Regions from separate parts of the Pantoea sp. PGP6 genome, predicted to be linked through region 1. Evidence: predicted binding sites of a transcription regulator. Region 1 holds the regulator's gene; the other holds the start of a gene.

Region 1 (11,999 bases):
CCTATTGTGAACCCTGGCTAACGCGTTATTGCTGTGAATTCAAAGGAAACAGTCGCTTAATTCAAAGGATTGGATGTTTTCCAATCAATAAAACTTTATTTTTGTTCAAAATACCCGGTAATAAATAAAATAATACCAGACATTTCTTAAGTCTTGCTGAACATTACTTCTTAACTCAGTGAGATGCAAAGCAAAAGCGCTGAAAAGGCCACCTTAACCGGTCGGCGAGTGGATCTGATTGGGTGCCGATAGCGGCCTCTCCTGATCCTCACACAGCGTTTTTAATCGACCACCGGCCAGAATTTGCTGTTTTATCAGGCAAAAACCAACCTCTGCGCCGCGAAAATTTGTGTGATAAAATAACATCACTTATCCAGCGGAGAGTTTCCATGTCAAACATGACGTCACAGCAAATAATGACCCAGGCGGAAAAACTGTGCCTGCAGCGCGGCGTGCGTCTGACATCGCAGCGGGCTGAAGTGTTGCGATTAATGGCTGAGCAGCCAGGATCGATCAGCGCTTATGATCTGCTGGATCAACTCCGGGTTAGCGAACCCCAGGCCAAGCCCCCTACGGTCTATCGGGCGCTGGACTTCCTGCTGGAACAGGGCTTTATCCACCGGGTGGAGTCCAATAATAGCTACGTAATGTGTCACCATTTCGAGGCACCGGCACACACCTCGGTCATGCTGGTGTGTGATCGCTGTGCGGCGGTAACCGAAAAGCAGGCGCAGGGAGTAGAGAAGATTATCGCCACACTGGCTGGTGAGGCACAGTTTGCCCTGCGTCATAGCGTGATTGAAGCGCATGGATTATGTGAGAATTGTGTCGAAGTCGAAGCCTGCACCCATCATGAAAGTTGTCAGCACGATCATCAAAGTGAGGGTAAAAAGCGGGGAAAACGCGGGTAATGTGCACATCCTTGTGCGGTTGCCGGTATGAGCGTACCGGCGGGTAGGAGCTTTATCCGTAAATCTTTGTGATTACCAACGGTAATCTTTGTTCTGACCTTCCCAGTCCGTTACTTCACGCTCTGCATCTTCTTTCGCATAGCCGTAACGTTCCTGAATTTTTCCGACCAGCTGATCGCGTTTGCCTTCGATAACCTGCATATCATCGTCGGTCAGCTTGCCCCATTTCTCTTTTACTGTGCCTTTGAACTGCTTCCAGTTGCCGCTCGCTTGATCTTTATTCATGGCAGACCTCTATGTCATCCTTTGGTTACATCATTTATCTTGAAAGAAAACAAAATGACGATATAAAGCGCTGGTTCACTGCGCTGCTTACGGTTAATTGTAGTAGAAGATTTTAGGTTTGCCGGAACAATACAGAATAATCTGTAGCCGGAGGACATCAGATGCCAGCTATCAGGCGTTAAACCAGCTGTTCTGCTGCCAGTGTTTACGCCAGATCAGCCACAGCGACAGGCCACGCAGCGCCAGGAAAACGGTGACCGCCAGCCACAAGCCGTGGTTGCCCAGCAGCGGGACGCTAAGCAACGTCAGGAAGTAACCAAGTGCCGCCACCATCATGCTGTTACGCATCTCCCGGCCGCGGGTTGCACCGATGAACATGCCATCCAGCAGATAGCACCAGACGCCCGCCAGCGGCAGGATCACCTGCCATATCAGATAGCGATCGGCCGCCTGTTGCAGCTGTTCAATCGAGGTCAGCAGCGCCACGATATGCGAGCCGAAACACGCATAAATTACTGAGAACATCAGAGCCACCACCAGCGCCTGTCGGCAGGCAGAATGCCAGACGCGCAGCAGCCTGCTGCCATCTTTCGCGCCATGCGCCTCACCGGCGAAGGCTTCGACTGCGTAGGCAAAACCATCCAGCGCATAGGCGGTAAAGGTGATAAACATCAGCAGCACGGCGTTCACCGCCACCACCTGCGGACCGATACGTGCGCCCAGCACGGTCAGCGAGGCAAAACAGAGCTGCAGCATTAACGAACGCAGCATAATGTCGCGATTAAGACGCAGTAGCCGCTGAATATCGCCGCGCCAGCTCTGCTTCAGCATTGCGGTGGTGATGCCACGTAGTTTCAATACCCGCCAGACCATCACTGCCCCGACGACCAGCGTTATATACTCCGCCAGCGCGGTCGCGGTTGCCGCGCCTGCCACTCCCCAGTGCAGCCCCATCACCAGCCACAGATCGAGCACAATATTGACCAGATTGCCGATCACCAGCAGGATGACCGGCGCACGCGCGTACTGCACGCCCAGCAGCCAGCCAAGGATCACCAGATTTGCCAGGGTGGCGGGCGCACTTAACCAGCGGATCTGAATAAACAGTGCCGCCTGTTGCAAAACTTTGGGATCGCCGCCAATCAGATCGGCCGCCAGCGTAGTAATCGGCGAGCGCAGGCAGATGAACAGCACGCCAGCCAGCAGCGCAATAATTAAAGGCTGGGTCAGCGCACGTGCCAGCGCCATTTTATCGCCGGCACCAAAAGCCTGCGCCGTCAGGCCGGTAGTACTCATCCGAAGGAACAGCAGCAGCATGAAGAGGAAACTGGTGACTGTCGTGCCGACCGCAACCCCGCCCAGATAGACCGGGCTGTCGAGGTGACCAATGACAGCAGTATCGACCACCCCCAGTAAGGGAACGGTGATGTTAGAAAGGATCATCGGCAGCGCCAGCCGCCAGAGGTTTTTGTCGGTAGCCGTTAAAAAACGCATTCGCAGTTCCGTGCTCGGTGTCGCTGCAGAGAGGGGAGCAGCAGCGACAAAATTAGGGCAGACAGAATAGCATCAGACGCTACGAATGCGCGGTTATGTCAGACTCAGAGCCATTCGCCGTTGCGAACCACACCGACCGCCAGACCTTCTACCGTCAGCGACTGGGCGCGCGTATCGACAATGATCGGCTCAAAATCACTGTTTTCAGGCAGCAAATGCACAATAGCACCCTGCTTCTTCCAGCGTTTAACCGTCACTTCATCATCAATACGGGCCACAACAACCTGGCCGTTGCGTACGTCCTGGGTTTTATGTACCGCGAGCAGGTCGCCATCCATAATCCCGATATCTTTCATCGACATTCCACTGACGCGCAGCAGAAAATCGGCAGAAGGTTTGAACAGGCCCGGATCCACTTTGTAATGGGTTTCGATGTGCTCCTGCGCCATGATCGGCTCACCGGCAGCAACCCGGCCAATCAGCGGCAGACCTTCAGATGCTTCTTCTTCCATCAACAGGCGAATACCGCGAGAGGCGCCAGAGACAATCTCAATCACCCCTTTGCGTGCCAGTGCCTTCAGATGCTCTTCTGCCGCGTTCGGCGAGCGGAAACCCAGCTGCGCGGCAATTTCTGCACGCGTAGGCGGCATGCCCGTTTGAGTAATATGGTCGCGAATCAGGTCATAGACCTGCTGCTGCCTGCTGGTTAATGCTTTCATCCCGCCCCCTGGTTGTTTATACAGTCGCTGTGAGTATATACAGGTATTGGTGAAATGGAAACCGATTCTCAGGCAAAACGCGCCATCTGGCGCGTTGTGGAAGGCTTATCGCAAATGCGACCAAAGCAGCGCGATCCAGACAAACAGTGCCAGTAAGATGCTGATCAGCACCGCCGCCGAGCCCATATCCTTTGCCCGTCCGGCTAAAGGGTGGCGCTCCTGGCCAATACGATCCACTACCGCCTCGATGGCGCTGTTGAGGATTTCAACAATGACCACCAGCACCACTGCCCCGATCATCAGGATGCGAGAGACAATATCGACATCCAGCCAGCAGGCCACAATAATGGCCACCAGCGCGGCCAGCGCCTCCTGGCGGAAAGCCGCTTCGTGTTGCCAAGCGGCACGCAGGCCCTGCCATGAGTAACCTGCGGCTTTTACTATTCTTACAAGACCCGTGGCATTATTTGCCATATAAGTGGAACCCTTTCATCGGATTGACGTCAATGTCTGGGCTGCGTGCAAATGGCACCACCACAGATCTTCGCTGCGCTTTCTGGTATGCTTGCGGCGCTTTGCTAACAAGAGGCTTCATGTTGTCTATGTCAGGTTGGCGTAAACTTTATTACAAATTACTGAATTTACCACTGTCGTTTTTGGTAAAGAGTAAGGCCATTCCGGCCGATCCCGTTTCTGAACATGGTCTGGACCCGACCCGGCCCATTATGTACGTTTTGCCTTACGATTCGAAGGCTGACTTACTGACTTTACGCGCGCAGTGCCTGCGGCATCATCTGCCCGACCCGCTTTCTCCGCTGGAGATTGATGGTTCGCTGCTGCCGCGCCACGTTTTTATCCACGATGGCCCGCGTGTGTTCCCCTATTTTGTGCCCAGCGTCGAATCGGTGAAGATTTTTCACGATTATCTGGACCTGCATCGCAATAACCCCAAGCTGGATATCCAGATGCTGCCGGTGACGGTGATGTTTGGCCGGGCGCCTGGTCGTGAGGTTCAGGGCGAAGATACGCCGCACCTGCGGGTGCTGAACGGCGTGCAGAAATTCTTTGCGGTGATCTGGCATGGACGCGACAGTTTTGTCCGTTTCTCGCCGACCGTTTCGCTGCGCCGCATGGCAACCGAACACGGCACCGACCAATCAATCGCCCAGAAACTGGCCCGGGTGGCGCGCATTCATTTCGCCCGCCAGCGGCTGGCGGCGGTTGGCCCACGCTTACCGGCACGTCAGGATCTGTTTAATCGTCTGCTGCAATCGAAAGCGATTGAAAAAGCGGTTGAAGATGAAGCGCGCAGCAAAAAAATCTCCCATGAAAAAGCGCAGCAAAATGCGGTTGAGATGATGGAAGAGATCGCGGCAAACTTCTCCTATGAAGCGATTCGCGTCACCGACCGCGTCATGGGCTGGCTCTGGAGCCGGCTCTATCAGGGCATCAATGTTAATGGCGGCGAAAAAGTCCGTCAGCTGGCGCAGGATGGCCATGAAATCGTCTATGTGCCGTGCCATCGCAGCCACATGGATTACCTGCTGCTCTCTTACGTGCTTTATCATCAGGGACTGGTGCCGCCGCACATTGCCGCCGGTATCAACCTCAACTTCTGGCCAGCCGGACCGATTTTCCGTCGTCTGGGCGCGTTCTTTATCCGTCGTACCTTCAAAGGCAACAAGCTGTATGCCACGGTGTTCCGTGAATATCTTGGCGAACTGTTCACCCGCGGTTACTCGGTTGAATACTTTGTCGAAGGGGGACGTTCACGCACCGGTCGCCTGCTCGATCCGAAAACCGGCACCTTAGCCATGACCCTGCAGGCGATGCTGCGCGGGGGGAATCGCCCGATCACCCTGGTGCCGATTTACATTGGCTACGAACATGTCATGGAAGTGGGTACTTACGCCAAAGAGCTACGCGGCGCGGCGAAAGAGAAAGAGGGCTTCATGCAGATGGTGCATGGCTTACGTAAGCTGCGCAACCTCGGCCAGGGCTACGTTAACTTTGGCGAACCACTGCCGCTGGTTAACTATCTCAACAAGCGCGTGCCGGAATGGCGTGAGTCGATCGATCCTATCGAACCGCAGCGTCCAAGCTGGTTAACGCCCACCGTGAATGACATCGCGGCGAGCTTAATGGTACGCATCAATGAAGCGGGCGCGGCCAACGCCATGAACCTGTGCGTCACCGCGCTGCTCGCCTCACGTCAGCGCTCACTAACCCGCGAACAGCTGATTGAGCAGCTTGAGTGCTATACCCAGCTGCTGCGTAACGTGCCTTATTCAGCCAACGCCACGGTGCCCGATCTCTCGGCAGAGGCGCTGCTGGATCATGCAATGGGCATGAATAAGTTTGAGAGCGAGAAAGACAGCATTGGCGACATCATCATCCTGCCACGTGAGCAGGCGGTGCTGATGACCTATTATCGCAACAACATTCACCACATGCTGGTGATGCCGTCGCTGATTGCCGCTATTGTGCAGCAGCATCAGACCATGAGCGAAGCCGAGTTGTTGCGCCAGGTGAGTCTGATCTACCCGATGCTGAAGAGCGAACTGTTCCTGCGCTGGCAGACCGATGAGCTGCCGCAACTGCTGACCGAACTCTGTCAGGAGCTGGCGCGTCAGGGACTGATTACGCTTGAGGCTGGTCAGCTGCGCTTTACGGCGGCGCGCTACCGTACGCTGCAACTGCTGGCGGCCGGGGTGCGAGAAACGCTTCAGCGTTATGCCATCACCTTCTCTATTCTTAGCGCCAAGCCAGCCATTAACCGCGGGACGCTGGAAAAAGAGAGCCGCACACTGGCACAACGTCTGTCAGTGCTGCACGGTATCAACGCGCCGGAGTTCTTCGATAAAGCCGTCTTCACCTCACTGGTGCTGACGCTGCGTGATGAAGGGTATATCAGCGACAGCGGTGATGCGGATGTCGCGCAGACCCTGGCGACCTGGCACATTCTGGCCGATCTGGTCACCAGCGATGTACGCATGACCATCGAAAGCGCCGTGGCCCACGACTAAATGCCCTGCGCAGTAAAAAGGCGACCCCGAAAGGTCGCCTTTTTTGTGCCTGAATGATGTTGCAGCCTAATCCTTTCCTGCCTGACTCGTTGCCTAATCCTTTCCTGCCTGACTCGTGGCCTGATCCTCTGCTGCCTGACTCGTTGCCTGACTGCGCGCCAGGTACCGTTGCGCTGAATCGCGTCGGGACTTAGCCCGCCTGCAACCCGCCCGGCCTGTCGATCACCACGATCACAACAGCTGGGTAAACGGCGGGGTGTTCATCAGCACACCGAGGAACAGCACCAATCCGACATAGTTGTTGTTGAGGAAGGCTTTAAAGCAGGCAGGGCGTTCACGCTGGGCGATCAGCGTTTGCTGGTAAATAAACAGGCCAGCTGCCAGCAGTAGCGTCCCGTAAAACGCCACGTTGAGCTGCAGCAACATGCCAACCCATGCCATCAGCAGCAGCGTTGCCAGTTGCAGCAGGCCGATTATCAGCTTGTCGAAACGGCCAAACAGAATCGCGGTCGACTTAACGCCAATCTTCAGGTCATCGTCGCGATCCACCATCGCGTACTGGGTGTCATAAGCCACCGTCCAGCAAATGTTGGCGCAGAATACCAGCCAGCAGACCAGAGGTAAGGACTCACTAACTGCCGCCCAGGCCATCGGAATCGCCCAGCCAAACGCGGCCCCCAGCACCACCTGCGGCAGATGGGTATAGCGCTTCATAAACGGATAAACCCAGGCGAGCGCCAGACCGACGACCGAAAGCAATATCGTCATCAGATTCATGGTCAGCACCAGCGCAAACGCCACCAGCGCCAGCCCGGCAAATAACAGTTTGGCTTCTCTGGCACTGACCGCGCCGCTGGCTAAGGGCCGATGCTTTGTCCGCTCAACATGCCCATCCACCTTACGGTCAGCAAAGTCGTTAATGACACAGCCGGCTGCACGCATCACGAAAACGCCGGCAACAAACACCAGCAGCACCGGAAGCGGCGGGATCGCCATATCAGCCAGCCACAAGGCCCACAGGGTGGGCCACATCAGCAACAGGGTGCCGATCGGCTTATCAATGCGCATCAGACGGCTGTAGGCCTGCCATTTATTGATGTGTAAGCTCTTTTCCACCACAGATTTCCTCAGGCCAGATCGCGATAAAGCGGCGAAGCCGGTAAAAACAGTTCCGTCAGCAACAGCGGTTTGCCGGACAGCCGCAGACGTGAGCGGCGTCCCCACAGCGCTTCAACCTTGCCCGGTTCGATAAAATCACGGGTCAGGGTTGAAGAGGAGAACAGATAACGCCCCAGCGGGCGCGTGCCCAGCTGTTGAAGCATCGCCTCAGGACCATTCAGGGTACTTTCCGGCACCAGCGTGCGACCCGCCAGCCAGGGTTCACCGTCGCCGAACAGCAGCACTTCCCGCAGCCAGAAGCGTTTGTCGTCCGGTAAAAAGGCTTTTTCCTCTCCCAACTCGCTGGCATCAATAAAGCCTTCACGTACCGGCTCTACGGTAACCTGCTGGCAATGCTGCTCAAAACGGCGCGTCATGGAGTCTTCTTCCATCAGCCAGTCGAGCAGGGACGGCGCAAGCGTAGCCTGCGTCGATGAAAGCCAGTTGATCGCACGTAATAAGCTGAGCGCGTCTTGCGACATAGCACCACTCCCAAAAATTTTCAGGGCGTCAGTTTAGCGCAGAGTCGCGGCATGAACACCTGCCGTCGTTACCGACGGCAGAGGTTTATTCGCGTTTGAGGCGGTTGCTGTTCGCCAGCCACAGCGTCACCACCAGAATCAGGATCGCGGCGGAGTAGCAGAGGGTATCGAAAGGATTTTTATGATCGACAATAATCAGGCGAATAATTGCGGTAATGCCGATATAGACAAAATAGCGTAACGGGAAGTGATAGCCAGACTGAAAATACTTCACAATCAAAGCGATAAACTCAAAATAGAGGAAATAAATGACAATTCCCTCTATCAGCAGATAGGACGAAGCCTGTTCACCGGTGCTGAACAGCACGTTAGCCAGGTGAATGGTTTCTTTGCCGAGAAAGACGATAAGGATAATCGCCAGGCTAAGCAGACCCAGATTCAGCACCCATTGCAATACGGTCGCAAGGTGGCGGGCCAGGGGATTCTTGTCACTCATGTAGCGCCTTAGAAAAGAGTTAATAGCGAACGCTATCATGCGTTAGTGTGACCTGAATCACAATATGGCCCTCAGGCTTCGACATCAACACACAGCGCATCGTAGCGCCAATATTCACAGTCGCAGTCAATCACCTGTTTTAGCCGATCGCGATTAATCCGGGTAATCAGCAGGCCCGGACTGCCAGGCGCGACGTTCAACGCCGGCGCGGCGATCTCGGGCAAAGGGCCGGGCAGAATGGTAAAGCGCGCCCCGCCGTAGCGAATACCGTAGCGCTGGTCATAGAGATCGGTCAGTGAACGGGTAAGATCTTCATCCAGCAGGCCGGGGAAAAAACGCGGATTAAGGTAATGTTCAACGTACAGCACCGCCCGTCCGTCAATGCGCCGCAGGCGGCGAATGCGGTAAACCGTTGATCCCGGCGCCAGCAGCAGCGCTGTCGCTATCTCGCCCTGCACCGCGACCTGTTCAGCCGCGATCACTTCGGTGGTCGCCTGACGCCCCTGTTCCGTCGCCATGGCATGAAAATGGCTGTGATGCAGCGGGTTATAGATCAGTCGTGGCGGTGCGATAAACCAGCCACGGCGCAGTTCACGGTAAATCATTCCCTGCGCCTCCAGCTTGCCTAACGCTTCACGCAGGGTAATGCGGGTGGTGCCAAATGCCTCGCTCAGGGCCCGTTCCGCAGGCAGTCGCCCGCCGCTGAACTCACCAGCCTGTATGCGGCTCAGCAACGCGCTGGCGATCACGTCCGCCGTTTTGAGTGCTATCGACTCCACAACAGTAGCCTCATTTTGGTGCGATTCCGCACTGTAACCGTTCAGATAAACGTCCCGGACCCTGCCTGCCGCGGTGGGACGCTGCTGGCTTGCTATCTGCTATCCGCTACGCGCCCTCGCTTTGTCATAAATCGTTCATATACAGGGGCTACATTGGCTCGGTTCTTGCTGGACTAGACCAGCCAGGCCCATCAACTTACACCCGGAGCAACTGAGATGAAAGCGTTTATCGCCTCTGTAGTAGCCAGTGCTGTAGTGCTCGCCCTGCCCGTTGCGCAGGCTGCCGATAACGACCTTGCCGCGCTGGAAAAAGCCGCGCGTAGTGAAGGTCAGGTTAACAGCGTCGGCATGCCGGACAGCTGGGCCAACTGGAAAGATACCTGGAACGATATCAGCAGCAAATACGGTCTTAAACACAGTGATACCGATATGTCGTCCGCCCAGGAGCTGGCGAAGTTTGACGCTGAGAAAGAGAACGCCAGCGCCGATATCGGTGATGTAGGCGCGGCATTCGGCCCGGTGGCGGTGGCGAAAGGCGTTGCTCAGCCTTATAAACCGAGCCACTGGGATCAAATCCCCGACTGGGCCAAGGACAAAGACGGTAATTGGGCGCTGGCCTATACCGGCACCATTGCCTTCCTGATCGACAAGCAGCAGGTTAAAGATATTCCGCATAGCTGGGCCGATCTCAAAAAAGGTAAGTATGTGGTTACTATCGGCGACGTCGGCGTGGCTGCTCAGGCGGCCAATGGCGTACTGGCTGCAAACTACGCTTTAGGCGGCGATGAGAAGAACCTGAAACCGGCGCTGGCCTTCTTTGCTGACCTGGCTAAACAGGGCCGGCTGGGCGTCACCGATCCGGTGATTGCCAACATTGAAAAAGGCGAAGTACAAATGGCGGTGGTGTGGGACTTTAATGGCCTGAACTATCGTGACCAGATCGATAAAAATCGTTACGAAGTGGTGATCCCGTCTGACGGCTCCGTGACCTCTGGCTACACCACCATCATCAACAAATACGCGAAGCATCCGAATGCCGCCAAACTGGCGCGTGAATATATCTTCTCAGACCAGGGTCAGATCAATCTGGCGAAAGGTTACGCCCGACCAATCCGTGCCGAGCATCTGACCCTGCCTGCCGATGTTCAGGCTCGCCTGCTGCCGCAGTCTGAATACAAAAATGCCCGTCCAATCCACGATCAGGCCGCCTGGGATAAGTCCTCGAAAATGCTGCCGCGTCTGTGGCAGGAAAATGTCGTCATCAATATGCAGCAGTAAATCGCGGCAAGGAGAACGGAATGAAGACTATCCTGGTGGTGCTGGACGGGTTGAGCAATCAGGTCGCGCAACATGCAATGGGCTATCTGCACGCCGAATGTGCGCAGGGTAACGGTCACTATTACCGTCTGACCTGTGAACTGCCGTCGCTGTCGCGCCCGCTCTATGAGTGCATTCTGACCGGCGTTACGCCGGTCAGAAGCGGTATTATTCATAACGGCGTCAACCGTTTAAGCCGCGAGCGCAGCGTATTTCACTATGCGCGCGCTGCCGGGCTGACCACGGCCGCCGCCGCCTACCACTGGGTCAGTGAACTGTATAACCGGACGCCGTTCGTGGCGGCGCGCGATCGTCATACTGATGCGCCGGAGCTGCCGATTCAGTACGGACATTTCTACTCTGATGATAGCTATCCCGATTCACACCTGTTTGAAGATGCCGAAAGCCTGCGGCTGCGCCATGATCCGCACTTCCTGCTGATTCATCCGATGAACATTGACGATGCCGGCCATAAATCCGGCCTCTCGTCACCGCAATACCGCAATCGGGCGCGGATAGCGGACGGCCTGCTGTCGCTCTGGATGCCGCGCTGGCTGGCCGAAGGCTATCAGGTGATAGTGACTGCCGATCACGGCATGAACGACGATCGCTCACACGGTGGCATTCTGCCGGAAGAGACTCAGGTGCCCCTGTTCGTTTTCGGTGCGGCTTTCTCGCTGCAACCCGACCTCCTGCCACAGCAGACCGACCTGTGCGGCACCCTGTGTGAGCTGCTTGGGGTGCCCCACGATAAGCCGCTCTGTCGCGGGCTGCTGGCGGAGCAGCGTGCATGAAGGGAAAAGTGTTAGCGCTGTTTCTGCTGCTGCCGTTTGCCCTGTTCTGGATTGCCTTTCAGCTCGCCCCGCTGCTGTGGATCACTATCAATAGCTTCTGGAGCGAGATGAACACGCGCTGGGGCTGGGACAACTATGTCGACATTCTGAGTTCGCCGTTTTATCAGCAGGCATTTCGTTTTTCGCTGGATATCTCTTTCTGGTCAAGCGTGTATGGCTTACTGATTGCGCTGCTGACCGGCTATTCGCTGCATCAGCTTGGCGGCGGTCGCCTGCAGCGCTTCCTGATTTCGTTCACCAACATGACCAGCAACTTTGCCGGCGTGCCACTGGCGTTCGCCTTTGTGATCCTGCTGGGGCTGAACGGTTTTCTGACGCTGCTGCTGCGTCATTATGGAGTCATTGACGCGTTCAGGCTGTTTTCACGTAACGGTATGGTGCTGGTCTACACCTGGTTTCAGATCCCGCTGGGCGTGCTGCTGCTCTATCCCGCTTTTGATGGGCTGAAGCGCGAGTGGCAGGAATCCGCCGCCCTGCT
Region 2 (11,999 bases), 1.6 Mb from region 1:
GCTCAGCTATCTGTTTATTGGTGCGAATGATGTGGCGCTGTCCGGTCACTTTTATCGGGCAGTTCTGCTGCCGCTCGGGTATCTGATTGAGCCCGATGGCGAACAGCTGATTTTTTCGCTGCCGGAGGTGCCCGATCGGCAAAACGGACCCGGTGCCGTCTACATTGCGAAGCCGTGGGATGGCGCAGACGCGCAGCCGGGTAACGGCAACATGGCCGGATTCCGCGCGCCGACGCGGCAAAGGGTTGACGAGCTTTACGCGGCGGGCCTGCGGGCAGGGGGCACAGATGAGGGCGCGCCAGGCATTCGTGAACGCTATAACCCGAATTTTTACGTGGCTTACCTGCGCGATCCGGCAGGCAATAAGCTGGCGCTGTTCTGTAACGACGATCCGGCCTACGCGTCGGTTTAATTGCAGCCGGCGTGCATTTCCTGATTGAAGTTAGAAATGTTATATCATAACATTTCATTTTGTAACTTCTATTGAGGATCGCGACGTTGGCAAATCATACAGGTAAGTGGGCGATGGCGCTGGGCGCGCTGTTGATCAGCAATCAGGTGGCGGCGCATGGCGATCATGCGCACGGCAAACCGTTGTCAGCCATGGAACAGAAAGCGGCGGAAGGGGACTTTGCCGATGCGGATGTTAAAGATCGCCCGCTGTCGGACTGGGATGGCCTGTGGCAGTCGGTCTATCCGCTATTAGAAAGTGGCGAGCTGGACCCGGTATGGCAGAAAAAAGCGCAGCAGGATGGCAGCAAAACGGCGCAGCAGGTTAAAGCTTATTACCGTAAAGGCTACGCGACCAACGTCGACACTATCGGCATCGAAAACGGCGTGATGGAATTTCATATTGGCGATCGGGTCAGCGCCTGCCGCTACCATTATGCCGGCCACCGGATCCTGACCTATACCTCGGGCAAGAAAGGGGTGCGCTACCTGTTCGAATGCCAGGAGGCGAACAGCGATGCGCCGAAATATGTGCAGTTCAGCGATCACACCATCGCACCGCGCAAATCAGCCCACTTCCATATTTTTATGGGTAATCGTTCGCAGCAAGCTTTACTGGCGGAGATGGATAACTGGCCGACCTACTATCCCTGGCAGATGATGAATGCGCAGGTGGTGGATGAGATGCTGCATCATTAAGGATTTGCTTCGGCTTTTGACACACCCGCCCGTAACGGCGGGTTTTCAGGCGACAAACGCGGCCAGCTTATGCAGGTAAATCGCCAATCCGTGGCGTACAAAATCCTAAAGCGCTTCACTCAGATCTACTTAGAGGTGCGCCGACTGACTTTACCGCCCTTGCGGCCAGCTTCCCTGGCTCTTTCAGGATCGTTCTTGAAATTGCCTCCGCTGGCTTTGCCACCGGCACTTCCAGCTTCACTGGCACGGTCCGGGTCATTGGCAAAGTTGCCTGCGCCACCCCGGTATTTCTGTTGTGTCATAGATAGGCCTCGTATCAGGTTCCTTAGATAAGTAGGACTAGCTAGTCACAGCATTAAGTTTAGTTTGCCGGCTGGATTATGCCAGCAAAACGGCAAAATCGAGGCGGCTGTCGCCTCGCTAATCTGTTGATTATCTGCATAAATTGGCGGGATTTCAGCCAACCCATACCGGCCGGCGCGAGGCCGGTATTCCCTTCACCACCTGTTGATACGAATCGTCGACCAGCTGCTGGATCAACCCTTCTGACAGTGCGTCGCCCGGGTAGACGGTGATCCAGTGCTGCTTATTCATATGGTAACCGGCGGTAATAGAGGGATAGATGGCGCGATGCAGTTCCGCCTGCTGCGGCTGGCATTTCAGGGTGATGATCGGCACCCCCCGCAGCACGGTCAGCAGTAGAAACACCTTACCGCACACTTTATAGACCTGATGTGCCGGTCCAAACGGATAGCTGGACTCGGCGGCAGGCAGCCGCTCGGCCGCCTCAATAGCGATGCGCTGGATATCAGCACCCTGCATAGCGAATCTCCTTGTTACCGGGTTGGTCAATCTCTGCCCACTGGCTGAGTGACTGAGGCCTGTTACACTTCTGATAAGCATAAATCAGGAGCAGACATGAAATTAGGCTTTGCATGTAAGTATCTCAACCACGATGGCAAACAGTTTTTCCCGTTCCGCGCCACCACGCGTAAACGGTTTCTGAGTTTACCGCACGATCAACGTAATCAACTGATTTATGAGATATCCGTTACCAACCTTAACCAGCTCTACCTGACGCTGGAGCAGCTGGCGACCTTACCGGAGCCGTTAAGAATGATGCGTATTGGCAGCGATCTGCTGCCGCTTTATACCGTTCCGGAGGCCACGTCGCTGTTTGCCGCGTTTTTACCCGAGCTTCATCCACTGTTCGCCCGCTGCGGTGAACTGGCACGCGCGCACCAGATCCGACTCTCCTTTCATCCGGGGCAATATACGGTGCTGGCGTCAGATAATCCGGATGTGGTGAGCCGCGCGCTGGAGGATGTCGAGTATCACACGCTCTGCGCCTGCCTGATGGGCTACGGCAAACGCTTCCAGGATTTTAAGATCAATATTCATATGAACGGTAAGGCGGGATTCGACGGTTTTAAACGTTCGTTTGGTCAGCTGAGCGAGGAAGCGCGTCGGATGCTGACGGTAGAGAATGACGAAATATCCTGTTCGCTGGATGACGTACTGCAGGCCGCCGCGCTCTGTCCGGTGGTGCTGGATATTCACCATCATTGGGTAAAAGAGAATCAGTTTATCCAGCCTGACGATGCGCGGATTGCCGCGATAATCGCGTCGTGGCGCGGCGTCCGGCCGGTACTGCATTATTCGATTTCACAGGAGGGGATTATTCCGCCGCAGGGCTGGCCGGATCAGCAACAGCTGGGCGTGTCGAAAAGCAAACTGCGGGCGCACTCCGATTACTACTTCAACGACACGCTCAATGACTGGGCATTGTCGTTTCAGGATTTCGACATCATGTGCGAAGTGAAAATGAAGAATCTGGCGCGGGAACAGCTCTACCAGTGGGCGAAACAGCAACAGCGGATAGCATAACGGCCAACAGCTTTCCCCTTGCTGGTCGGGCAGCAAGGGGAAGCGACCTCAAATAATCGCCACGCCGCCGGTGACGGCGACCGTAGCGCCCGAAATATAGCTGGCCTCATCGCTGGCCAGCATCACATAGGTCGGGGCCAGTTCAGCTGGCTGACCGGCGCGCTGCAACGGCACTTCGCTGCCAAAGTTTTTCACCTGCTCAACCGGCATGGTCGACGGGATCAGCGGTGTCCAGATTGGGCCCGGTGCTACTGCATTGGCGCGGATGCCTTTTTCCGCCAGCATGGCGGCGAGGCTGCCGGAAAAGTTGACGATAGCCGCTTTAGTCGCCGAGTAGGGCAGCAGCTTCGGCTTTGGCTGGTCGGCGTTGATCGACGCGGTATTAATGATCGATCCACCCGCTGGCATATGCGGCACTGCCGCTTTGGTGATGCGGAACAGGGCGTAAAGATTGGTTTTCATCGTCCGGTCAAACTCGTCATCGCTGATCTCATCCAGCGATTCACGCGTCATCTGATAAGCCGCGTTGTTCACCAGAATGTTGATCTCACCAAACGCTTCTACCGCTTTCTCAACGATGGCGGAACAGTGTGCTGCCTCGGTAATGTCGCCTGGCACCAGAATCGCTTTCTGGCCTGCGGCTTCGACCAGCCGGGCGGTATCCTGCGCATCTTCATGTTCATCAAGATAAGAGATCAGGACATCAGCCCCTTCGCGGGCAAACGCGATAGCGACCGCCCGACCGATGCCGGAATCGCCGCCGGTAATAATGGCTTTTTTGCCTGCCAGCCGGCCTGAGCCCTGATAACTTTGTTCACCATGATCGGGCTGCGGCTGCATGGCCGAGGTCGTACCGGGCCAGTTCTGTTGCTGTTCGGCAAAAGGGGGTTGGGGGCGTTGAGTCGATGACATGAATATTCCTCCATAAAAATCCGTTAGCGTAAAACAGTCAGTCAGGACCGCCGGAACGGCTGTGGTCCTGACTGACACGCTGGCGTCAATTAAGGTTTCGGTGACGCGACACCGTCAATCTGCTCCTGCTGTGCGCCTGAGCCTGGACGGGCGTTACCGAGCAGCGGCTCATCACCGAGGATCTCCGGCTGCTGTTTTGCACTGAACTGGCCGTGACCGTCGTAGGCCGGGCCATTGCTCCAGCGGCCTTCCGGCAGCGGTTTATCCAGCGAGGTGTTCAGGCAGTAGTAAGAGTGTTCCTGCGCTTCATTTTCCTGCGGGAAGCTGTTTGGAATAGGCAGCGAAGCATTCAGGCCGCCCATCTCTTCAATCACCGCCAGCCACTGCTGCTGGTGCATGGTGTCACGAGCGATCAGGAACGACAGGAAGTCCTTCATCCCTTTATCTTCCGTCATATTGTACAGGCGGGTCGCCAGCACGCGGCCGGTGGCTTCAGCCGTGACGTTAGCCAGCATATCGGCCGCCACGTTGCCGGAAGCATAGATATGGCTCATGTCGAACGGCATACCGTTGGCGTTCACCGGCATCGCTGACAGACCCGATGAAAGGATATGACGCGGGTTCATGCCGCCCAGAATGGCGTTAACCACCGGATCTTTGGCTGAGGCTTCCTGGTAGGAGAGCGGTGCGCCCTCAAGGTTGAGTGCCACTGCATAGCCCAGCATTTCGATATGGCCGAGTTCTTCGGTTGCGGTGGAGATCAGCAGATCCCGAATCCGGGCATCGCCACGCGCGCCCATCGCCTGGAAAAAGTATTGCATCGCCACACGAATTTCACCCTCTACGCCACCGATGGCTTGCTGTAACAGCATGGCGAATTCTGGATCTGGTTTCTCGACGCGAACCGGGAACTGGAGTTTTGATGAATGATGAAACATGATTTTTTTCCTCGTCAGTGTTTGCACTCGATGCAGGAAAAAGCCTGGACAGGGATAGCGAAAAAAGAAAGCGTAACGAGAGCAATTAGTGGATGAGTAAGAGGGGATAAGCGGCAAAAAACCGCGAAAAATGGATAAACGGTTGGTCCGCCGATGAGGGCTGATTACAGTAGAATGATGACGCTGACCACCGGAAAAAAAGGCGTAAAAAAGCCCCGCAGGCGGGGCAAATTCTGGGAAGCAAAAGCATCCGTGCTAATCAGTGATCCCTCACAACAGACACAGGATGTCAGCTGTTACTGGTCGACGACGCATTCTGCAGAACGTGTTCCAGTGCCTGACGATAAATATCCTGTTTAGCCACGTCACGCTCACTCTCCAGACGATGAATCAGGCCCAGCACAATGTCTTTATCGGAAACGTGGGTTTTGTAATGCGCGAGTTCAGCATGGACGGCTGCAATAACTTCTTTCTCGCTGGTAACCGGAGTGCCAGAGTTCATGAAGTATTCAGAAATCTGAGACTCTGTATTGATTGTCGTTTGCATATCAGGCCTCATCAAAAAGGGGGGTAAATGCGCCATTTCAGGTCCGGTCAGCGGACGACGCAAAAAAAGAGCATCTGAAGGTGGAAATCCACGACACCTTCAGATGCGGTGCAATGCACCTTTCGTTACAAGTGACTTAACATCACGGCGCAAAGTTATACAATAACGACAAACTTGTACAACGAAATTCGATAAAATTTTACTGGTCGGTGGTGTATTTTGCATGCATGTTTAAAATAATTAAAGGTTAATTTTTATTAAATATATTTAAATACAAGTGGTTATTTTCTTTTCGCTGCGCTTTTCGCTTTTTCTTTATCAAATTGGCTGAAAAAAATATTTCCGCTCAAGGCTGTACGTCTGGGTGATTTTCCGCAAAAACCTGTACAGGTTCAGACAGTAAAACCGCGCTGACGGGACAGGGGCGGGCGGTACAACGGTGGCAATCTTATTCACCTGGCCGTGAAGCCAGCACAATTCACTTCACACCTGCGCCTCAGAAGGCTAAGGTTTAGCGCTTACTTATCAGAAGGAGATGATCATGATTAACGACTATTTCGCGCTTCCGCCTGCCGGCATCACGCAGGAACAGCACAAGCGCACGGTGGCGGTGGCAGCGGCGCTGGCGGTAGCTAAAGAGTCAGTCAGCGCGTCAACCTCGGCGACCGGTTCAAAAACGGCGTGGGATCTGCAGGCGGTGGCCAATGAAATTGCTAATCTGGCGGATGCGATTCAGGATGCGCTGGAAAGCGATAGCGAAGTGTAAACCTGCGGCCTGAGGCGGCGAGGTGTGGATAGCAGACCGGGCCTCAGCACCGGGTCGCCGCTGAAGCCCGGCAACGCTCTGGCTGCCGGGTAACGCTTATTCTACTGACGGCGGCTCATATTTAATGTACTGCCGTAATGTGTCATGGATCGCCCGGTTATCGCCCTCATCCAGACCGCGTCCGGCATATTCTTTCGCCAGCGCCGCCAGCACATCATCAAACTTACCTTTGTAGTTGAGATTATTCAGCGCAATTTGCTGGCCGAGGATCTCTTTTAATACCGTGGTCTCTACTTTTAGCTGACGGACTTCATCTTCAAGATGTTTGATTCGCGCATCGTCTGACATAACACCTCCATGATTAAACACCGCAGAATAACCATGCCACGCCGGATATTCAAACAACGCAGGCAGCAGACAAACTTTGTCAGATTTTCCTTAAGTCAGAATAATGCATTAGCCGGGCGATTATACCGCCATTCCCGATCAACAAGTCGCGCCGCTCAGCTTGTGCGGTGATAGCGATCGCTTTCTGCTGAATATTACGCCAGCGCAAAAAAACGCCACAAAAAAAAGTGCATTGTCATCAACCCCTTCGCTTAAACCTTTTCCGTTGCGCTTGATTAAAAGGGTAATTCGATATTACTGTGTTTATATACAGTTATCTGGAAAAGGAGTGTTATTATGGAGTTCATCAAACCTGCGGACCTGCGCGCCGTTATGCCGTTGCCGTTGTACATCGAGCGGGTACCCTGCGGATTTCCCTCACCGGCGCAGGATTATGTCGAACAAAGAATTGATTTAAACGCGCTGATGGTTCAGCGACCCAGCGCCACCTATTTTGTCCGGGTGAGCGGTGAATCGATGACAGACGCGGGTATTAACGACGGTGACATGCTGGTGGTCGACAGTTCGCTGACCGCTGCCCATGGCGATATTGTGGTCGCCGCCGTTGACGGTGAATTCACGGTTAAACGCCTCCAGCTCCATCCCTGCCTGCAACTGATGCCGATGAATACCCAGTTCAAGCCGATCGCCATTAAAACGGAAGATGCGCTTGAAGTGTTCGGTGTGGTGACCTTCGTTATTAAATCGACCCATTAATCATGTTCGCGCTGGTCGACGTGAACAGTTTTTATGCCTCATGTGAAACGGTGTTCCGGCCCGATCTGCGCGGCAAGCCGGTGGTGGTGCTGTCGAATAACGACGGCTGTGTCATTGCGCGCAGCGCTGAGGCGAAAAGGGTGGGCATCAAAATGGGCGCACCCTATTTTAAAATGCGTGAAGAACTGACGCGTCATGGGGTGCAGGTCTTCAGCTCGAACTATGCGCTCTACGCCGATATGAGCCAACGCGTAATGACCATCCTGGAAGAGATGGCACCTTCGGTTGAGATCTACTCGATCGACGAAGCGTTTCTGAATCTGACCGGCGTGCAGAACTGTACGGCGCTGGAAACCTTTGCCCGCCAGGTCCGCCAACGGGTGCTGAAAGAGACGCATCTGACCGTCGGCGTCGGCATTGCCCAGACCAAAACCCTGGCGAAGCTGGCTAATTTTGCCGCCAAGAAGTGGAGCAAAACCGGCGGCATCGTCGATCTGTCCGATCCTGAGCGGCAGAAAAAGCTGCTGGCGTTGATTGATGTCGCCGAGGTGTGGGGCGTAGGTCGCCGCATCGCGAAACGGCTGAATGCGATGGGGATCGAGACCGCGCAGGATCTGGCTGCCCAGAGTACTCCGACCATTCGCAAGCATTTTAATGTGGTGCTGGAGCGTACGGTCAGGGAGCTGCGCGGCGAGCCTTGTCTGGAAATGGAAGAGTTCACTCCGGTGAAGCAGCAGATCATCTGTTCGCGATCGTTTGGCAGCCGTATCTCCGATTACAATCAGATGCGGCAGGCCATCTGCGCCTACGCCGAACGGGCGGCAGAAAAACTGCGGCGGGAGAAACAATATTGCCGTCAGGTCGGGGTATTTGTGCGTACCAGTCCACATGCGGTCAACGAAACTTTCTATGGCAATCAGTCTACCGGTCAGCTGCTGACCCCAACCCATGACACGCGTGACATTATCCGCGTCGCCATGGCGTGCCTGGATAATATCTGGATAGAGGGCCACCGCTATATGAAAGCCGGTGTCCTGCTGGGCGATTTTTTCAGTCAGGGCGTAGCCCAGCTTAATCTGTTCGATGAGATGCCACCGCGCGCTGACAGCGAGGTGCTGATGCAGCTGGTTGACCGCATCAACCAGAAAGGCCGGGGAAAGCTGTGGTTTGCCGGGCAGGGCATCCATAAAGAGTGGGCGATGAAACGCGAGATGCTGTCGCCCGCTTACACTACCCGTCTGACCGATTTACCGGTCGCGAGAGTGAAATAAGCGCCCGCTGTTTTTACTGCCGCCGTAGCATAATGATTTCCGGATAAAAGCTTTTTTTATCACGCAGTGAAATTATCGGGCCGTTATCCTTTACCTGGCCCGACCAGTTGTTAGCTGGTCGGGTGTATTGATAAAATATTTAGGTAAATGTGATGAATTTTAGACAATTTGAAAACAGAATTAATCAGTGGCCAGCCATACATTTCACCGCGATAGTAAAAAACCGTCGCGAAGAGGAATATGAAATTTATGCAGTCGATGAGAGCAATAATATAAAATCTCAGCTATTTATCTGCTTTGCGGATAATGAAAGCCATGCCAGCTTGCTTATTAAACAGTTTGCGCTGTGGCTGATCAAAATAAATAGCGAGAAACGCCGCCAGCAAAAGGCCGAACGTCACGCTGAGGCAGCATTATTGCTGGATAAATAAGCGACGGGATTGTTCTGATACCGGGAAAATAGGTTCGCACAAAAAAGCATAAATTGAGTAACATCGTTAACCATTAAGGCGATTAAATTGTCACGCAGCCGACCCCATGCCTGAAGATAAAGTATCAGCGCGGTATACTTATTATCAGCGGCTGGGATACAATCCCCTGTTGATTTTTACGGGAGCACCTTTCCCCCTGGCCGGTAATGATGATCACGATAGCCACAGCGCATAAAAACAAAGAGCGGGGCCGCCCCAGAGAGTTTGATATTGAACAGGCTCTGGACCACGCCATGATTGTTTTTCGGCAAAAAGGGTATCACGCGGCATCACTGAGCGAGCTGGGCGAGGCGATGAACCTCTCTGCTGGCAGCATCTACAAGGCGTTTAAAGATAAACGCTCCCTGTTTCTGCAGGTGTTTGAACGTTATCTGCTGCTGCGTAATGCCGAGCTGCGCCGCCGGCTGCTGCCCTGTACCAGCGGACGGGCAAAAATAGCGGAACTGCTGCAGTTTTATCTCGATTCCGCGCGTGCCGTTGAAGGGCGACGCGGCTGTCTGGTGGTCGCCAGCGCGATTGAATTGCAGACGCTGGATGAGGCGCTGGCGCTCCGCATCAATCAGGTGGTGGTGCGTAATCAGTGCTTTCTGGTTTCGCTGCTGGAGCAGGGACAGCAGGATGGCTCTGTCTCCGCCACGCTGGATGTTGAGTCGGCTGCCGGACTGATCCTCTGCATTGCCTATGGGATGCGGGTGGCGGGCAAGGTCAGCGATGTGGCAGACGAACAACAGACCCTTGCCCTGGCATTAAAAGTGCTGGGTTAAAATTTAGCTAATTAGGAGGCGAGCGCTTCCTAAATTTATCGGTAAACGGACAGAGGGAACCCACAGCGAACAAGAGAAACGCGATGGCAACGATCATAACCCGCGGCGGGACAATCGCCGCCCGCCAGATGCCCGGGAGCGAGCAGTGACAGACGACGACCTGACGATTAATGATGAAATTCGCGCCCTGATAGGAAAAGTGGTCTCACGCCTGATCAGGCCCGATGAAGTGCTGAGTGTTCATGAGATCATCACTGCGCTGCACAGTTTGCGCGTCCGTTCACCTGACCGTAATACGCGCTTATCCTGTCGGAAAGCGATTCGCATTCTGGCGCGTAAACTCCATTAGCCCCGCGCTTTTCAGTCAGAGAAATTCTGCGGTGCGCTTTCCGAACCGCTTATTGTGTGCCAGGCTTTTCTGCTCCATTATCCTGCGTAGAAAATTAAGGCCTGTTTCGTGAAAACCTCAATCTTACTGACCCTGGTGGCCGCTATCGGCTGTTCCGTTTTTGCCGCCCGTGGCGGGTTCGAAACCCATGCGACACAACATCCGTCGCATCAGAGCGTAACCGAAAACGGCGAGCCACTGACTGAATAGGCGAACTGGCTAGCGCCACAGTTGGCCCGGACAGGTCAGCCTGCCGTTGCCCTGCACGCGGCAGAGCACAGGATTCGCTTCTCAGCTGGCTCGTCTGAAGCAGCATGACGCGGTAATAGCATGACGCGGTAATAAAAGGCGGGCAGCGGGGCGATACGGGCACCGGAGAAGGTGCCCTCGGCAGAAATGTCAGCCGGAGAGGAAGGATTAACGATAGTTTTTAAGTTCAACCGGTTCCTGTCCGGTCACCACCAGCCAGTTCAGCTCGGCCCGATCGCGGGTTGAAGCATTGATAAAACTTTTCAGCCAGTTGCGCGCATCAGCAATTTGCGCCACGCGATCGTCGTTACTCTCATTTTCAGCCATCTCACCCAACTGTCGAATCAGTGATACCAGCGTAATATCCTGTTGTTCAAACGCCAGGTTAATGGCGGCTTCACCAAGAATCATATGACCGGTTGATTTATCGTGAAATACCATGGGTAACCTCCTGAGTGAAAATGTAAATAACACAATAATTATTCTAGTTAAAGGCAGCTTAAACGAAAGTGGAATCCCCTAAGGCAGACGCTATTAAAGTCATCAGCAAATAAAATGAACTTTTTCCTATCCGGTTAACTTACTGATATCTGGCTAAAACGTTACGCCTTACTATTTTTGACGCCACTCGGGGTACGCATAATACCGGTAACAAAAGCTGGATGAGCCTGAAATTCAGATAAGCGAAGGGGCGGAATAAAGCGCGGCAGTAGCACCGGACAGCCCGACACAGCTGAAGGGCAGCGGTGTTAAGGGCGCACTGCAGCACAGGCCGCGATTAACGTTTCAGCTAAAAAAAGGCAAAAATAAAGCCGCCAGGCGGCGGCTTTATAACGGAATATCCGTAATTATTTATTTGGCACTTCAGAAACAGCTTTAACGTCAGCTTTATTAATTTGCTGCTTAACGCCGTTGGCATCTTTATAAGCCAGCAGACCGGCATCTGACTCAGAAGGTTTGCCATCACTAATAATGGTGCGTCCATCATTGGTATGAATAGCATAGCTGGTACGGGTGCAACCGGTTAATACGGTCATACCAATCAATGCAGCAAGAGGTAAAATCAGCGCTTTTTTCATCGTATTCACCTTATATTAGTTGTCGAGTTCACTCATGTTACTAATTTCATTGCGATTGATTTGCTCGGTTTTACCGGTCTGAGCATCGCGGTATGAGACCAGTCCGGTATCATCATCAATTTGTGGCTTGCCATCGGTAACAATAGTGCGGCCATCGGTAGTCTTAATCGATTGATTAGATGCGCAACCCGCCAGGGTGCCTAAACAAAGGGCCACCAAAGCGACAGCCGAGAGGGATTTCATTTTCATTTTTTCATCTCCTTGAAGTAAATCCAGACGTATACAGCATAGACGCCTTTATAAATTTTGCTGGCTCTGTAGCGCTTCGTTGGCTAATTTTTGGCCAGAAAGGCGCGTGCAGGGGAATAATCGTCCACCTGTGCGCCGGATATAGCATTTATTGCCAATGAAAGCAGTCGGGCAGGTTATTTGTCCGCCTGGTTAAAGGATACGC

The links. The regulator LexA, encoded in region 1, represses DNA repair genes until DNA is damaged. The targets are predictions, from matches to a motif close to TNCTGTATGTACATACAGNA.
Region 2: the regulator LexA is predicted to act here: its motif matches at 6,843-6,862, upstream of umuD (translesion error-prone DNA polymerase V autoproteolytic subunit).

What each region holds. Positions count from the first base shown of each region.
Region 1 is NZ_JBQBMA010000001.1:4,011,142-4,023,140, forward strand. Features, by position in the region: gene zur (zinc uptake transcriptional repressor Zur) at 390-911, shown strand; gene ACLIBF_RS19430 (CsbD family protein) at 984-1,196, opposite strand; gene dinF (MATE family efflux transporter DinF) at 1,368-2,690, opposite strand; gene lexA (transcriptional repressor LexA) at 2,795-3,409, opposite strand; gene ACLIBF_RS19445 (diacylglycerol kinase) at 3,515-3,883, opposite strand; gene plsB (glycerol-3-phosphate 1-O-acyltransferase PlsB) at 4,012-6,435, shown strand; gene ubiA (4-hydroxybenzoate octaprenyltransferase) at 6,667-7,551, opposite strand; gene ubiC (chorismate lyase) at 7,563-8,075, opposite strand; gene psiE (phosphate-starvation-inducible protein PsiE) at 8,161-8,571, opposite strand; gene ACLIBF_RS19470 (UTRA domain-containing protein) at 8,643-9,350, opposite strand; gene ACLIBF_RS19475 (ABC transporter substrate-binding protein) at 9,567-10,628, shown strand; gene ACLIBF_RS19480 (alkaline phosphatase family protein) at 10,649-11,461, shown strand; gene ACLIBF_RS19485 (ABC transporter permease) at 11,458-11,999, shown strand, end outside.
Region 2 is NZ_JBQBMA010000001.1:2,437,461-2,449,459, reverse strand. Features, by position in the region: gene ACLIBF_RS11925 (VOC family protein) at 1-412, shown strand, start outside; gene zinT (metal-binding protein ZinT) at 499-1,149, shown strand; gene ACLIBF_RS11915 (con-10 family general stress protein) at 1,275-1,451, opposite strand; gene ACLIBF_RS11910 (MmcQ/YjbR family DNA-binding protein) at 1,606-1,971, opposite strand; gene ACLIBF_RS11905 (UV damage endonuclease UvsE) at 2,068-3,036, shown strand; gene ACLIBF_RS11900 (glucose 1-dehydrogenase) at 3,085-3,948, opposite strand; gene ACLIBF_RS11895 (manganese catalase family protein) at 4,038-4,886, opposite strand; gene ACLIBF_RS11890 (biofilm development regulator YmgB/AriR family protein) at 5,176-5,433, opposite strand; gene ACLIBF_RS11885 (hypothetical protein) at 5,975-6,199, shown strand; gene ACLIBF_RS11880 (hypothetical protein) at 6,296-6,547, opposite strand; gene umuD (translesion error-prone DNA polymerase V autoproteolytic subunit) at 6,884-7,303, shown strand; gene umuC (translesion error-prone DNA polymerase V subunit UmuC) at 7,306-8,574, shown strand; gene ACLIBF_RS11865 (hypothetical protein) at 8,727-9,005, shown strand; gene ACLIBF_RS11860 (TetR/AcrR family transcriptional regulator) at 9,215-9,829, shown strand; gene ACLIBF_RS11855 (hypothetical protein) at 9,975-10,178, shown strand; gene ACLIBF_RS11850 (hypothetical protein) at 10,287-10,427, shown strand; gene ACLIBF_RS11845 (hypothetical protein) at 10,635-10,907, opposite strand; gene ACLIBF_RS11840 (YgdI/YgdR family lipoprotein) at 11,315-11,545, opposite strand; gene ACLIBF_RS11835 (YgdI/YgdR family lipoprotein) at 11,561-11,794, opposite strand.